DNA from 3 places in the Streptomyces sp. NPDC002935 genome. Region 1 is predicted to be linked to each of the others. Evidence: riboswitches for the same ligand, from Rfam matches in the RefSeq annotation. Region 1 holds a riboswitch; each other region holds the start of a gene.

Region 1 (5,082 bases):
CGGCACGAGCGGAGGACGACGCCACCGGCGCATACCCGTCCCACCCCCGGCGTCGTCCCTCTTCGGTCAGCGCCTCGTATCCTGCCCTCGTACGCGGGCCACGGCCCTGCCCCTCTCCGGAACCGATCGTGGGGGCAACGTTTCCGGGACTCGGCAGCGAAGCCTGCCGACGGCACCCGCAGAGACCCGATCGTCACCCGTCGCCTTCAGGTGACGACACGTCAAATACCTTGGTGCGAAATGGAATCGGCCAGCCCGGCGTCGAGGAGGCGGTCGCACTGCTCGCCCCGCTCGTCGATGATGCCGAGCACGAGATACAAGGCGGTGGTCATCCGGGCATCAGCCATGGGGCGGCCGTATCGCCACCCGATCACCACGCGGGCGCCGCCCCGACGCGAAGAAGCTCCGGGTGCCCGGCACAATGCGGGGTACACGGGCGATCACACAGCCGACCGCACTTCAGGCCCGCGGGGCACCCACGCAAGGAGTTCCTGTGACCACCTACGTCATCACCGTTCCCGGGACGTTCCTCCACGGCCTCTCGGACGCCTCCCGTGCCGACGTGGAGCGCAGGCTTCGCCCTCAGGACCCGCAGAACACGGACCTGGGCGAGAGCGAGGAGCTGAGCCTGCTGACCGTCGACGAGAACAACACGTTCTCGGTCCGGCTCGAAGTCGAGGCGGCGGACCGGAGAAGCGCCGAGGCGGAGGCCGTCCGGCTCGTCTCCGGCGCGCTCCGCGACAGCGGCTTCTCCGAGGACGACGCACCCCTGGGACCGGCCGCCGTCACGGGGATCGACCGGGAATTCTGACGGAGCGCCGCCACGACGTTCCCCGGACGGCCGCGCTCCCCCGGACGCCCGGGCCGGGTGTCAGGTCGGGCGTACGACGCTGTGGATCGCCGCCTGCCCGACGGTGTGGATCGACTCCTCGGCGATACGGGCTCCGGGACTCGGGGCATGGACCATCATGCCGTCACCGATGTAGAGCCCGACATGGCTCACATTGCTGTGGAAGAAGACGAGGTCACCCGGTTGGATGCCGGTGAGGGCGATCGCCGGGCCGACCTGCGCCTGGTCGTACGTGGCGCGGGGGAGCAGGACCCCGGCACTCTTCCAGGCCGCCTGGGTCAGGCCCGAGGGGTCGTACGAGCCGGGTCCGGACGCGCCCCACACGCACGGCCTGCCGACCTGGGCGCGGGCGAAGGCGACCGCCTCCGCGGCCCTGGTGTCGTATCCGACGACCGGTGGGGCACCCGCGCCGACCAGGCTGTCGATGCTGAACCCCGGGTTGGGGTCGACCGGCCCGGGGGCCGCGGACCACGACTGGTCGCTTCCCGCCGGCCACGACTGGTCGCTTCCCGCCGGCCACGGCTGCCGCCACGCCGTGTCCACGGGCAGCGGTACCGGTTCGAAGGACGCGGCAAGGGGCGCCGCCTCGAACGCGGGAGGCAGGGGCGCCGGTTCGAACGAGGTGGGCAAGGGCGCCGACTCGAACACCGGGGGCAGGGAGACCGGTTCGAACGAGGCAGGCAAGGGCGCCGACTCATACCAAGGAGGCAGGGGCACCGACTCGAACGAGGTGAGCCGGGGCTCCTCCACCGGCCGGTACTCGATCGCCGGGGCCTGGACGACCGGCATCTGGACGACCGGCATGCTCTGCCGCGCGTTGTGCCGCGACAGCAGCTCCTGTGCGGCGGCCAGCTTGCGCCGGGCGCTGTCCTTCTTGAGTTGCAGCGGGGACCTCTGCGACGCGGCGGCCGGAGCGGACCCCTCCGGGAGCGCCGCGCGGACAGGCGTCCCGGGTCCCGGTGCCACCGGGGCAGGCCCGGCCGTCAGCTCCGCCACCGGACCCGCGGTCAGCTCCAGGACGGGGCGCGCGGTCAGCTCCGGAACGGGCCCCGCCGTCAGCTCTCGTACCGGTGCCGCGGTCAACTCGGCCACAGGGCGGGAGGATTGCTCCAGCTGACGCGCCGCCGGGAGCTCCGCCGGACGCTCCTTCGGGGGTCTCGCACCCTCCGTCGGGCGGGCGGCCGGCTGTCTGTCGGCCGGCAGTACGGCCGGGACCGAGGGCCCGAGCCGGGAGCGCGCCCCGTCGAACCACTGCCGCATCAGGTCCGCCTGGGCGGGATCGGCTTCCCCGCGCCCTTCACCGACGGTCTGCCGGGCGGGCTTGCGGGAGACGTTCGCCAGGGCGCGGGTCGCGTTGAAGTTGCCGGTGGCGTTCTCCGCCTGGTCGTAGAGCGACGAGAGCCGTCGGCGGACTTCTTCGCCGCTGGGCGGGGTGCGTTCCGGCGCCATGAAAGAGGTACTCCTTCCGTCATCCGCCTACCGGGTTAGCTGTCGGGTTCGGGCGGACGATTCCGGAAGGTATGCCCTACGGCCCTTGCCCCGTAAGGCGGTTGGGCCGATTCACCCCAAGTTCGGTGGGTCCCCGGCTCCAGCTGCCACGGGGACAGGCCGGACTCGGCGGAGGCCGCACCGCCCGGCGAGCTTCGCCGGAGGGAGTCGGGCGGCCTGGTCGCCAACTTAGCCATGTTGTGCACCCCATGTGAAGATCCACGTCCCAGATGTCCGATACATTTTCGTGACCTTCATCGCATCGCCGCACAGGGCGACGACGAGGACACACGCCGTGCTCAGAACGGCGCCGGAGCGCCCTCGTTGAGGCGATCGGGACTCGCCTCCCGTTCCCGCTCGCCTGGTCCAGACTGCCCCGGCCTGCCGCTCCCGTGACCCACTGCCTCGGGCCTGTCGGAAGTGCGCACAGAACTGGCGTTCCCTGACATCTCGTTCGACATCGACGGCGCCCGATGGTCATACGGTGACCGGTTCTGGCCGAGCTGGCCGGATGACCTCTGCGACCACGTCCCGGCCTTACCTTCGAGGCACGTCAGACCACGAGAGCGAGTCGAGGATCCCCACGTGCACGATGCGCCGATCTATGCCCAACTGATCTCCGAACGCGGCGACATACCGACGCTCGTCCGGAGCGAGGCCCGTCGGCTGCAACGCGACTTCGAGTGGATCCTCAACTGGGATCCGTCGACCGGCGCCCCGCTTCCCGCCTCCGCCGCACGACTCGCGGCCGGCCCCCGGCGCCCCTTCTCCCCCAGCCCGGACCCCGACGACCGGCTGGACTCGACCGGCCTCTAGGAGTGTCGTTCGGATCACCGCTAGAGAACGCCGGGTTCGCTGCCCGGCCCCTCGGCGGAGAGCGGTCCGAGCCCACCGTCGACCCGGGTCACCAGGTCGGCGACCGTGCTACCCGTGGCCCGATGCCAGGTCCGCGCGCGCCGGAGCATCGCGTGGTCACCGCCCTCGACGCGTACGGCGCTCGCGGAGGAACCCGCCTCTCCGGCCCGCCGGACGAGGGCGAACGACGCCTCGGGATCGGTGACCCGGTCCCGGTCGCCGTGCAGCACGATCACGCGCTTGTCCCGGAGGTGGGCCACCGGCTCACCCTCCGGGCACCAGGGCGCGAGGGCCACCACGGCCCGGACCTGCGGCGCGGCCGCGGCGCACAGGGCGGCGCGGCCGCCCATCGAGTGGCCCACGAGCACCACCGGCACCTCCCCCACCAGGTCGGCGAGGTCGGCGAGCGCCTGCCGGACATCGGCGACAGGGTCGGCGTCCACGCCGTTCCACCCTCTGTGGCGGTAGCGCACCTGTCCGACGAACACGTCCTCGTCCGGCAGGGCCCGCGTCACGGCGCGCACGAAGGGCCGCATGCGCACGCGTGCGACATGCCACGGGCGGGACGGGGCCCTGCTGTCCTCCCTGCCACCGTGCAGGATCAGTACGGCAGCACGCGTGGGACCCGAAGCCGGACCCGTGACGCGACGCGGAACCAGCGCCACGGGCGCGCCGGTCACCTCGGGCCGGGACAGACCATCGGCGGACATCCGCGCAGAGCCTCGCATGGCACCTCTCCACCCTCACGGCGCTTCTCCACGCCTCGCACTGGACCGAGGAGAAATCGTCCCACCGGCCACTGGATATCCGTAGCCGAAGAGGCGACGGCTTGGTAACGCCTCCCACGTCCCGAAGCCGCCGGCAAGAGAGCGGCGGCTGTGCGCATCGGGCCCTGTCCGGACCGGCCGGAGGCGGGCGGCGCGGAGTCGCCGCACGGCGGCCGCGACGACGCCCGGGACGCGCCCGGCGCCGGACGGCAGAGATCCGAGTGGTACGGCGGACGAACCCCGCACCACTCACTCGGCGTCCTCGGGCCAAGCGGGGTGGCCGTTGCGCCACTCCTGGTAGAGGCGCCACAGGCGTTCGGCCCGCGCGCAACGGCCCGACTCCCGTTGGCATGTGCGGCAGTTGCCGACGTGACTGACGTACGCGGCCTCGCGGGCGTCCCACTCCGGCTGCGGTTTCGTCATGGCCCTCGGTACCCCGTCGGCGCGACGTGCACGGGCGCATCGTCGCTTGTGATGCCGTGCTTCCGCGCCGAAGGCAGCGACGGATGCACCTGCCACGGCCCGATTCCCGCTTGCCGTGCGCGACGTGTGCACAGTCGCCCGCTCCAGCCGGAGGGCCGGACGCGCGGCCGCAAGCCGGATGCCGGTTGCCGAACTCGGGCCGACGTCAGGCAGGAAGACCGACGTCATCCACCACAGGGAACGGCCCGTCGAACTGGGGCCTGCGGACGAGCAGATGGGCCACCTCGAACTCCATCGCCGAGACCTCGGGGGGCGGCGGCGGGTGGTAACGCCCGGCGCACACGGACAGGTTGACGATGAGATACGCCTGCCAGGCCCTGCCCACTCCACGCCGGTCGGCGAAGGCGCGGGTTCCGTTCACCCACCACACGACATGGTGGGCGCCGAACTCGACCACCAGGTCGACCCAGGCACCCGGCTGGACGGTCTCGTCCCGGTAGTAGCGGTGGGTGCCCCGGACATGGTTGGAGAGTTCCAGCAGATCGGGGTTGTCCGGGTGGTATTCGAAGACGTCGATCTCCTGACCGCCGTCCCGCCACGTCCAGATGGCCGGCCAGGCGCCGGTCACCGTGGGCAGCCTGACCCTCGCCTCCAGCACATCACCCGTGCGGACCATGAACGCGTCCGCGCTGCCCTCGG
Region 2 (5,082 bases), on a different contig from region 1:
GCCCGGCATCACATAGTGCAGCCGCTGCCGGATCTGCTGCTCGGCGTACGCGTCGTCCTGCCAGCGTGCCTTGAGGTCGCGCAGCTGCTCGACCCGCTGCCGGGCCTGCTCCCGCTGCCGCTCCAGGTCGGCGACCTCGGCGCGCTGGGAGACGTACTGCCGCATCGGGTACGCGAGCGCGACGATCAGGGAGCACAGGACGAGGGCTAGCAGCGCGGCCCGGCCGGTCAGCCGGGAGCGGCGGGCCTGCCGTTTGGTCTGGGAGCGGTAGACCCGGGCCGCCGTCTGCTCGCCGAGCAGCTTCAGCCTGGTCGATGTGGAGAACCGGTCCCGGTCCTTCACGGCCATGAGTCCCGCCTCCCCAGTACTGGCCCGTCAGTACTAGCCCGTCACGTGCGTACGTCCCCGCACACGGTACGGGACCGAGTACGGGGACGTACGGACGACGCTTCCTGAGCCGGAGGCTCAGTCCTCAGCCGGAGGCTCAGTCCTTGAAGCGGGGGAACGCCGAGCGGCCGGCGTACACCGCGGCGTCGTCGAGGATCTCCTCGATGCGCAGCAGCTGGTTGTACTTGGCGACGCGCTCGGAGCGGGCCGGGGCGCCGGTCTTGATCTGGCCGCAGTTGGTGGCGACGGCCAGGTCGGCGATGGTGACGTCCTCGGTCTCGCCGGAGCGGTGGGACATCATGCACTTGTAACCGCTGCGCTGCGCGAGCTCGACGGCGTCCAGGGTCTCGGTCAGCGAACCGATCTGGTTGACCTTGACGAGCAGCGCGTTGGCGGTGCCCTCCTCGATGCCGCGGGCCAGGCGCTCCGGGTTGGTGACGAACAGGTCGTCGCCGACGATCTGGACCTTGTCGCCGAGGCGGTCGGTGAGGACCTTCCAGCCGGCCCAGTCGTCCTCGAAGAGCGGGTCCTCGATGGAGACGAGCGGGTAGGCCGCCACGAGCTCCTCGTAGTACTCGGTCATCTCGGCGGCCGAGCGGGACTTGCCCTCGAACTCGTACTTGCCGTCCTTGTAGAACTCGGACGCGGCGACGTCGAGAGCGAGCGCGACCTGCTCGCCGGGGACGTAACCGGCCTGCTTGATGGCCTCGAGGATGAGGTCGAGCGCGGCACGGTTGGAGTCCAGGTTCGGGGCGAAGCCGCCCTCGTCGCCGAGGCCGGTGGACAGGCCCTTGGACTTCAGGACGGACTTGAGGGTGTGGTAGACCTCGGTGCCCCAGCGCAGGGCCTCGGAGAAGGACTCCGCGCCGATCGGGGCGATCATGAACTCCTGGATGTCCACGTTCGAGTCGGCGTGCGACCCGCCGTTCAGGATGTTCATCATCGGAACGGGCAGCAGGTGCGCGTTCGGGCCGCCCAGGTAGCGGAAGAGCGGCAGGTCGGACGCCTCGGAAGCGGCGTGCGCGACGGCGAGCGAGACGCCGAGGATGGCGTTGGCGCCGAGCGAGCCCTTGTTGTCGGTGGCGTCCAGGTCGAACATCGCCTGGTCGATCAGGCGCTGCTCGGTGGCGTCGTAACCGACGAGCTCCGGGCCGATCTGCTCGATGACGGCGAGGACGGCCTTCTCGACACCCTTGCCCTGGTAGCGGTTCGGGTCACCGTCGCGGAGCTCGATGGCCTCGAAGGCTCCGGTGGAAGCGCCGGACGGAACGGCGGCACGACCCGTGCTGCCGTCGTCGAGGCCGACCTCGACCTCGACCGTGGGGTTGCCTCGGGAGTCCAGGATTTCCCGGGCTACGACGACGTCGATGGACGGCACGAGCATCTCCTTCTGGGATGTGACGCGGGTATGCGGGGCTTGGCAGCCCCGCGGGATGAGCCTATCCGGCCCGAGGGGATCGGCCAGCCGATCGACCACCCCTTGAGCAGAAGTGAGAGTACATATTGTTCCTGAACGGAACAAAAAAAGAAATGAAAAACCCCGCTCCGGTGCATGCGGGGGAACAAGCACCGGAGCGGGGAGCCCGTGGGGACGGGGGCCCTCACCAGGCCTTCGGCGCAAAGGCCCGACCTGCGAGGGAGCTGCTGTTCAGCTGGGGCGGGGCTGCGCCCGGCCGGTCATGCGGTCGCCCTCCGCCGAAGGCGACCATGTCGGGCCGGGGTGCGGCCGGGCTCAGCGGAGGTGGAGCTGCTGGCCCGGGTAGATGAAGTCGGCGTCGGCGACGATGCCCTTGTTCAGCTTGAACAGCTTCTGCCAGCCGCCCTTGACGTGCTTCTTCTCGGCGATCGAGCTGAGGGTGTCACCCTTGACGACCTTGTACTCGCCGTCACCCTTCTTGACCTTCTTGCCGGTCGGGGTGGTGACGGTCTTCTGGGCGGCCGGGCGCTCCGCGGAACGGGAGGCGGGCTGCTCCGTCGTACGGGTGGTGGTGCTGCTCTGCGAGCCGCTCGAGGAGGAGCTGGAGGGGGTCGACGGGGTCGAGGTGTCACCGCCGTACGCGGCGCTCGACAGGCCGACGCCGCAGGTCGGCCAGGCGCCCTTGCCCTGCCCGGCGAGGACCTTCTCACCGATGGCGATCTGCTGCGACTTCGAGGCCTGGTCCGCGGTGGAGGCGTAGGCGGTGCCGCCGTACGCGGCCCAGGTGGAGGACGAGAACTGCAGGCCGCCGTAGTAGCCGTTGCCGGTGTTGATCGACCAGTTGCCGCCGGCCTCGCACTGGGCGACGGCGTCCCACTCGGAAGCGGTGGCGGCGGAGGCGCTGCCGGCCGCCATCAGCGGAGCGGCGATGGCGACACCGGTGACACCGGCGAGCGTGGCGACGCGGGTGGCCTTGTTCGGACGGCGGTGCTTGCCCTTGCTGGAAAACAGCATGGAGTGATCCCCTCACCGACGCCTGCGAGGTGAGCTGTCGGGTTCGGGCCGGTTGAGTTGCCCGGCCGCGTGCCGTCGGTCCCGTCTCCAGGACGTCCGACACGCGACTTAACCCCAAGCCGTTTCCGGGTGTCTCTCAACTCCCGGACGCGGCACTTACCTTGGGTCCCCCGCTCCTGCCTACGGCGCATGACGCGACGACTGTTCCCGTACGGCCGCTGGCAGGATTCGGCGTTGTGACCGTCGGGGCCCGCTGTGGCGAGCGGTCACGACCGTAAGCAGTCGATCGGCGGAATATCAAAGACGATCAGGGCTTCTGAGACCCATCTCTCACTCGCACCAAACCGGACATTCCACAGCGAACTATGACGCGAACTCCCGCTACTTTTCGACCGTTTCGGTAGCAACAGAGATGCTCCGACCGGGAACGACGAGGCCGGGACCGGCGTCAACCGCCTCCTCGTTCACGGTGGGCAGCTCGCCCCATCCGCCTTCGAGGCCGAGGGCGTCGGAAACACTCCAGAGACTGCCCACGACGCTCACGGCGGGCGAGTCGTCGATGACGTCGATGGCGTCGCGCGAGCCGCGCGAAGCGTGCCGCCCGGCGGCGCTGTCGCCACGACCGTCGGTCACACTCTCCTCGGCGTCGGCACCACGGTGCCGGCCGGCACTGGCGCTCGCACCGTCGGAGGCGTCCGAAGAAGCGCCCTTCTGTCCGGACTTGCCCGACTCGCCACCCTTGCCGGTCGCCTTGTCGGCCGCCTTGCCGGTCGCCTTGTCCGAGCCGCCGGAACCCTGCGAGGCGTGGGGCTTCGCGGTGCTGTCGGCCGCGCCCGAGGAGTCACCCGAATCGGACGAACCGGACAGGTTCGAGGAAGGGGATGAACTGGGCGAAGTCGACAAACCGGATGAAGTGTATGAGCCGGAGTCGCTCCCGGCGCTCGACGAGTCGTCGGCCACGCCCGTGTCGACCTTGATGCCGCCCGAACTCTTGCCGAGCCCGGAGAGCGGTCCACAGGTCGGCCAGGCCGCGAGGCCCTGGTCGTCGAGCACCTTCTCGGCGACGGCTATCTGCTGCGAGCGACTGGCCTGGTCGGCTCTCGGGGCGTAGTCGAGACCGCCGTGCGCCTCCCAGGTCTCCTGGTCCAACTGAAGCCCGCCGTAATACCCGTTGTTGTTGTCGGCGCTCCACGCGCCGCCACTCTCGCACTGCGCCACCCGATCCCAGGTGGTTCCGTCGGCCGCGCTGGCACTCGCCGCGGCGAGCAACGGGATGGCGATGGCCGATCCAGCCACTCCCGCGGCGACGATGAGAGCCGGGGCCTGACGAGGGCGACGGTGACGGCCGTTCCCGGAGAGCATACGGAAGCCTTTCGCGTGACAGCAGGTGACTTCGGCGACTCCTGCGAAGTAGGAAGCGCAGGTGCCGCGTTGATGGGTGAACGTAGCCGGACTCGAACGGTTGTCACAAGTCGATGCACTACCGATCACGCGAAGATCACAGATTTGATGGAGCGTCATGTTCCGGTAGCCGGAAGGGCGCTCTTTCCGGTATGCGGAAGAACCCCTTCGACAGGGGTTCCGAAGGGTCGCCGATGAACCGATCAAGGGCTATTTGACCGGGGTGAACTCCACAGGAAGCGTGCGCAATCCACGCATAATGAGCCCTCCACGCCAGCGCAAATCAGCCGAATCTCCTGCGAGTTGGAGATCGGGGAGGCGGTCGAGGAGGGTGCGGAGGGCGGTCTGCCCCTCCAGGCGGGCGAGCGGCGCGCCCAGGCAGTAGTGGATGCCGTGGCCATACCCCACGTGCTGATTGTCACGCCGCGCGAGATCGAGCGTGTCCGGCTGATCGAACCGCTCGGGGTCGCGGTCGGCGGCGGCGAGGACCACGAGCACGGGATCGCCGGCCGCGATGTCCTGGCCGCCGATCCGCACGTCCTCGGTCGCGAACCGCCAGGTGGCCAGCTCCACGGGTCCGTCGTAGCGCAGGAGTTCCTCGACGCCCGTTTCGAGCAGCCCGCTCTCCCCGGCCGCGAGGGAGGCCTGGAGACGGGCCCGCTGCTCGGGGTGCATGAGGAGGGCGTGAACCCCGTTCCCGATGAGATTGACCGTGGTCTCGAAACCGGCGAAGAGCAGGATGAAGGCCATGGCGGCGGCCTCGTTCTCGGTGAGGTGCTCGCCGTGGTCGGAGGCGCGGATGAGCCCGGAGATGAGGTCCTCGCCGGGTGCGGGCACCGCGGGCAGCGCCTCGCGCTTGCGAT
Region 3 (5,082 bases), on a different contig from region 1:
GCCGCCACGGCCTCCGGCATCCCCGTGACGATCGCCAAGGCCGACGGCAACCCCGTCAACGCGGCCTCCATGCTCGCGGTCCTCGGCCTGGGCGCCCAGGGCGGCGAGGAGATCGTCCTCGCGTCGGACGCCGAGAGCGCGGACATCGCCCTCGACCGTCTGGCGAAGCTGGTCGCCGAGGGGCTCGACGAGCTCCCCGAGACCGTCTGAGCCCACAAGGCGCCCAGGACACACGCGGCTGAGCCGCACCGCCCCTCCCCCGGGCGGTGCGGCTCAGCCGTTTTCCGTACCCCGCTCAGGAATTCCCGCGCGACCCGCGCGCCTCTCGCTGCGCGGACACAGAAATAGCGCGCGCCTGAATTCCTGGCACGCGAATAAAAGGGCATGAGAAATAGACCCCTGCCTAATATCCCTCTTTGTATACGGCGCCCGTGTTAATGACGCGGGCCCGTCATGTTTACGGGATGTTGCGAAGTCCTCACACGTTCCGGACGATCGCCGCCGCCGGGAAATCGGAGCCGGTGCGCGCCCATCGCCCGCTCGGTGTGCAGGGCCGTGATCGCGCGGGCCCGCTCGCTGTCGCCGCGGGCGACCGCGTCCACGATGCCGCCGTGCTCCGCCCAGGACTCCGCGGGGTTGGCCGGCGCCTCCACCGAGTACATCCAGGCGATCTTGTGCCGCAGCTGGGCGAGCGTGGAGCTCAGTGCGGGGCTTCCGGATGCCTGTGCGAGCGTCTCGTGGAACCAGCCGCCCAGTGAGCGCAGATCCTCGCTGTGGCCTCTCCTGGAGCGCTCCTGCCCCAACCTGACCAGGCCTCGGAGCACCTTCAGGTGAGCCTCCGTGCGGCGCTGGGCGGCCCTGGAGGCTCCCAGCGGTTCCAGCAGCATGCGCATCTCAAGGAGGTCCGCGGCCTCCTGCTCGGTGGGTTCCGCGACGCACGCGCCCGCGTGCCGGCGGGTGACCACGAAGCCCTCGGCCTCCAGCGTGCGCAGGGCCTCGCGCACGGGGACGCGCGAGACGCCGTAGCGCCGCGCGAGCAGTTCCTCGGTGAGCCGGCCGCCACGCTCGTAGACACCCGCGACGATGTCGTCACGGATCGCCGTGCATACCGAGTGCGCCGGAATACGCATGCCCGACCTCCGCTTTAATCCCCGCGAAACGCCATCGATTGACGCTTGTTCAGTGACTCTATTGCAGGGAGCCGGAATTTCCGATGGCAGGCCTGAATCCATGGATATTTTTTGGACAGACGGCCTCCGGAAACGATGATGCCCCGGCTCGGTGAGCCGGGGCATCGAAAGCGGTGGAGAAGCGGCGAAGAGGTCGTCAGACGTTGACGCCGTGCGAGCGCAGGTACGCGACGGGGTCCATGTCCGAGCCGTACTCGGCGGTCGTACGGGCCTCGAAGTGAAGGTGCGGTCCGGTGGTGTTGCCGGTGTCCCCGGAGAGCGCGATCTGCTGCCCCGGAGTGACCGTCTGACCCACGGACACACCGATGGACGAGAGGTGGCCGTACATGGTGTACGTGCCGTCGTGCATCTTGATCACGACTTGATTGCCGTAGGCGCCGCCCCAGCCGGCCGTGACGACCGTTCCGGAGCCGACGGAGTGCACCGAGGTGCCGTACGCGGCGTGGAAGTCGACGCCGGTGTGGCTGCCGGAGGACCAGAGGCTGCTGCTGGCCTGGTAGCCGGTGGAGACGTACGAACCGGTGATCGGCATGACGAAGGTGTTCAGGAGCTTGCGCTCGGCCTCGCGGGCGGCGCGCTCCTTGATCTCGCGGGACTTCGCGGCCTGCTCGGCGGCCTGCTTGCGCGCGACCTGCTCGGCCTGCTTCCGCGCGGCGGCCTCGGCGGCGGCGCGCTGCTGCGCGAAGGCCTGGGCGTCGATCTGGTCGGCGACCGAGTCGCCGATGGTGACGGCCTGGGTCAGCCCGGTCTGCTCGACGGAGGATTCCGCGGCGAACGCGGGGGCGGCCAGGGTGCCGATGACACCGGTGGTGGTGAGGGCCGCGACGCCGACGGCGCTCGTGGTGGTGCTGTGCACTCGGGTCGGACGACGGTGCTTCCCGGTGCCACAGGTGAACGCCATGTAGGGGCTGATCCTTTCCTTCCCTCTCGCCTACCGGGTTAGCTGACGGGTTCGGAGCAGGAAGGTCTCCTACGGACCCCCTCCGGGGAGGGTGTCCGATTCACCCCAGGGACTACGTGGGTCCCCGGCTCCCCTGGCTCGCGCCAAAGGGGGACTCGGCGATGGCTGTCCGGTGCCGCGGGCGCGGCGCAGTGCCTGACGAACAGTCGGAACGAAGCTAGTCGGGGTTTCTTTCGAACAACAAACGGATCACGGTTTTTGTAGCGCATCCCACAGGGCAGACAGGCAACCTCCGTACCAATCCGGACATCTTGGGAACGATGCCCGGGCACAAGAGGGCCCTGGTGACTCTTCAGTCACCAGGGCCCTCTTCGGTCGCGTGGGCTCTACTCCGCGGCCACCACGCTGACTTCACCGATTCCGAGAGCCTTGACGGGCTCCTCGATCTGCGCGGCGTCGCCCACCAGGACGGTCACCAGACGGTCCATCGGGAAGGCGCTCACGGCGGCCGCGGTGGCCTCCACCGTGCCCGTGGCGGCCAGTTGCTGATAGAGCGTCGCCTGGTAGTCGTCCGGCAGGTACTGCTCGACCTGGTCCGCGAGCGTGCTCGCGACGGCCGCCGCCGTCTCGAACTTGAGGGGCGCCACGCCCACCAGGTTCTGCACGGCGACATCGCGCTCCGCGTCGGTCAGCCCCTCGGCCGCGAGGGTGCGCAGCACCTTCCAGAGGTCGTCGAGCGCGGGACCGGTGTTCGGGGTGTCCACGGAGCCGCTGATGGCGAGCATCGCGACGCCCGTACCGTCCGGCGCGGCGCGCAGGACCTGGCCGAACGCCCGCACACCGTAGGTGTAGCCCTTCTCCTCGCGCAGGACGCGGTCGAGGCGCGAGGTGAGGGTGCCGCCGAGGCAGTAGGTGCCGAGCACCTGGGCGGGCCACACACGGTCGTGCCGGTCGGCGCCGACACGGCCGATGAGCAGCTGCGTCTGGACGGCGCCGGGGCGGTCGACGATGATCACGCGGCCGGTGTCGTCGGCGTTCACGGGCGGCACGGGACGCGGCTCGGCGGACGAACCGGTCCAGGAGCCGAGCGTCTCGCCGAGCAGCTCGTCGAGGTCGACACCGGTCAGGTCGCCCACGACAACAGCGGTGGACGTCGCGGGGCGTACGTACTTCTCGTAGAAGGCGCGTACGGCCGCGGAATCGATCTTCTGGACGGTCTCCTCGGTGCCCTGACGCGGGCGTGACATGCGCGCGCTCGCCGGGAACAGCTCCTTGGAGAGCTCCTTGGCGGCACGACGGGCCGGGTTGGCCGTCTCGTGAGGGATCTCGTCCAGCCGGTTGCGCACCAGCCGCTCGACCTCGCTGTCCGCGAACGCGGGTGCCCGCAGGGCGTCGCTGAGCAGGCCGAGCGCCTTGGCCAGACGCGAGACGGGCACTTCGAGGGACAGGCGTACGCCGGGGTGGTCGGCGTGCGCGTCGAGCGTGGCGCCGCAGCGCTCCAGCTCGGCGGCGAAGTCCTCGGCCGAGTGCTTGTCGGTGCCCTCGGAGAAGGCGCGCGACATGATCGTGGCGATGCCGTCCAGGCCCGCGGGCTCGGCGTCCAGGGGCGCGGCGAGGATCACCTCGACGGCGACGACCTGCTGGCCCGGGCGATGGCAGCGCAGCACGGTCAGACCGTTGTCCAGGGTGCCGCGCTCGGGGGCGGGAAAGGCCCACGGCTTGGGGCTGCCGGCCTGCGGCTGCGGGTGGAAGTCCATGGTGGCGAGCTCGGTCACTTCGCCGCCTCCTCGTCGGTGTCGTCAGCGGCGTCGGTGGCTTCGGCGGCGGTCGGCTCGTAGACGAGCACCGCGCGGTTGTCGGGGCGCAGGCGGGCCTTGGCGGCCTCCTGGACCTCTTCCGCCGTGACGTCGAGGACGCGCTGCACGGCGGTCAGGGCGAGCTGCGGGTCGCCGAACAGGACGGCGTACCGGCACAGTTCGTCGGCACGGCCCGCGACGGTGCCGAGCCGGTCCAGCCACTCGCGCTCCAACTGGGCCTGCGCGCGCTCCATTTCCTCGGCCGTGGGGCCCTCCTCGGCGAACCGGGCGAGCTCCTCGTCGACGGCGGCCTCGATGACCGGGACCTCGACGTCTCCGGACGTCTTCACGTCCAGCCACCCCAGGGAGGGTGCTCCGGCGAGACGCAGCAGGCCGAACCCGGCCGCGACAGCGGTGCGGTCACGGCGTACGAGCCGGTTGTAGAGCCGGGAGGACTCGCCGCCGCCGAGGACGGTGAGCGCGAGGTCGGCCGCGTCGCACGCGCGCGTGCCGTCCTCCGGGAGCCGGTAGGCGGCCATCAGGGCGCGCGCCGGGACCTCTTCCTCGACGACCTCGCGCAGCTGCTCGCCGATGGTGTCGGGCAGCGATCCGTCACGCGGGGCGGGCTTGTCGTCGTTCCCCTCGATGGAGCCGAAGTACTTCTCGACCCAGGCGAGCGTCTGCTCCGGGTCGATGTCGCCGACGACCGACAGAACCGCGTTGTTGGGCGCGTAGTAGGTGCGGAAGAAGGCGCGGGCGTCCTCCAGGGTGGCCGCGTCCAGGTCCGCCATCGACCCGATCGGGGTGTGGTGGTACGGGTGGCCCTCGGGATACGAGAGCGCGGTGAGCTTCTCGAACGCGGTGCCGTACGGGACGTTGTCGTAGCGCTGCCGGCGCTCGTTCTTGACGACGTCGCGCTGGTTCTCCATGGACTCGTCGTCCAGTGCCGCGAGCAGCGAGCCCATGCGGTCGGCCTCCAGCCAGAGGGCGAGCTCCAGCTGGTGGGTGGGCATGGTCTCGAAGTAGTTGGTGCGCTCGAAGCTCGTCGTGCCGTTGAGCGAGCCGCCGGCGCCCTGGACGAGTTCGAAGTGACCGTTGCCGTGAACCTGCTTGGAGCCCTGGAACATCAGGTGCTCGAAGAGGTGGGCGAGTCCGGTCCGGCCCTTGACCTCGTGCCGCGAGCCGACGTCGTACC

What was found. A riboswitch is a leader RNA that binds a small molecule or an ion and turns the genes downstream of it on or off. The one in region 1 is predicted to bind cyclic di-AMP.
Positions count from the first base shown of each region.
Region 2: another riboswitch for cyclic di-AMP. It lies ahead of ABZX90_RS15205 (transglycosylase family protein); the one in region 1 lies ahead of ABZX90_RS17740 (NlpC/P60 family protein).
Region 3: another riboswitch for cyclic di-AMP. It lies ahead of ABZX90_RS00515 (M23 family metallopeptidase); the one in region 1 lies ahead of ABZX90_RS17740 (NlpC/P60 family protein).

Region 1 is NZ_JBEXNW010000011.1:236,376-241,457, forward strand. Features, by position in the region: gene ABZX90_RS17725 (hypothetical protein) at 1-6, opposite strand, end outside; gene ABZX90_RS17730 (hypothetical protein) at 222-347, opposite strand; gene ABZX90_RS17735 (hypothetical protein) at 494-811, shown strand; gene ABZX90_RS17740 (NlpC/P60 family protein) at 872-2,299, opposite strand; cyclic di-AMP (ydaO/yuaA leader) riboswitch at 2,308-2,480, opposite strand; gene ABZX90_RS17745 (hypothetical protein) at 2,924-3,154, shown strand; gene ABZX90_RS17750 (alpha/beta fold hydrolase) at 3,175-3,921, opposite strand; gene ABZX90_RS17755 (hypothetical protein) at 4,210-4,383, opposite strand; gene ABZX90_RS17760 (beta-glucanase) at 4,589-5,082, opposite strand, start outside.
Region 2 is NZ_JBEXNW010000009.1:271,386-276,467, reverse strand. Features, by position in the region: gene ABZX90_RS15215 (septum formation initiator family protein) at 1-348, opposite strand, end outside; gene eno (phosphopyruvate hydratase) at 485-1,771, opposite strand; gene ABZX90_RS15205 (transglycosylase family protein) at 2,120-2,818, opposite strand; cyclic di-AMP (ydaO/yuaA leader) riboswitch at 2,823-3,016, opposite strand; gene ABZX90_RS15200 (transglycosylase family protein) at 3,200-4,339, opposite strand; gene ABZX90_RS15195 (cytochrome P450) at 4,430-5,082, opposite strand, start outside.
Region 3 is NZ_JBEXNW010000001.1:128,070-133,151, reverse strand. Features, by position in the region: gene ABZX90_RS00525 (HPr family phosphocarrier protein) at 1-210, shown strand, start outside; gene ABZX90_RS00520 (GntR family transcriptional regulator) at 435-1,130, opposite strand; gene ABZX90_RS00515 (M23 family metallopeptidase) at 1,327-2,091, opposite strand; cyclic di-AMP (ydaO/yuaA leader) riboswitch at 2,104-2,262, opposite strand; gene ABZX90_RS00510 (pitrilysin family protein) at 2,478-3,866, opposite strand; gene ABZX90_RS00505 (pitrilysin family protein) at 3,863-5,082, opposite strand, start outside.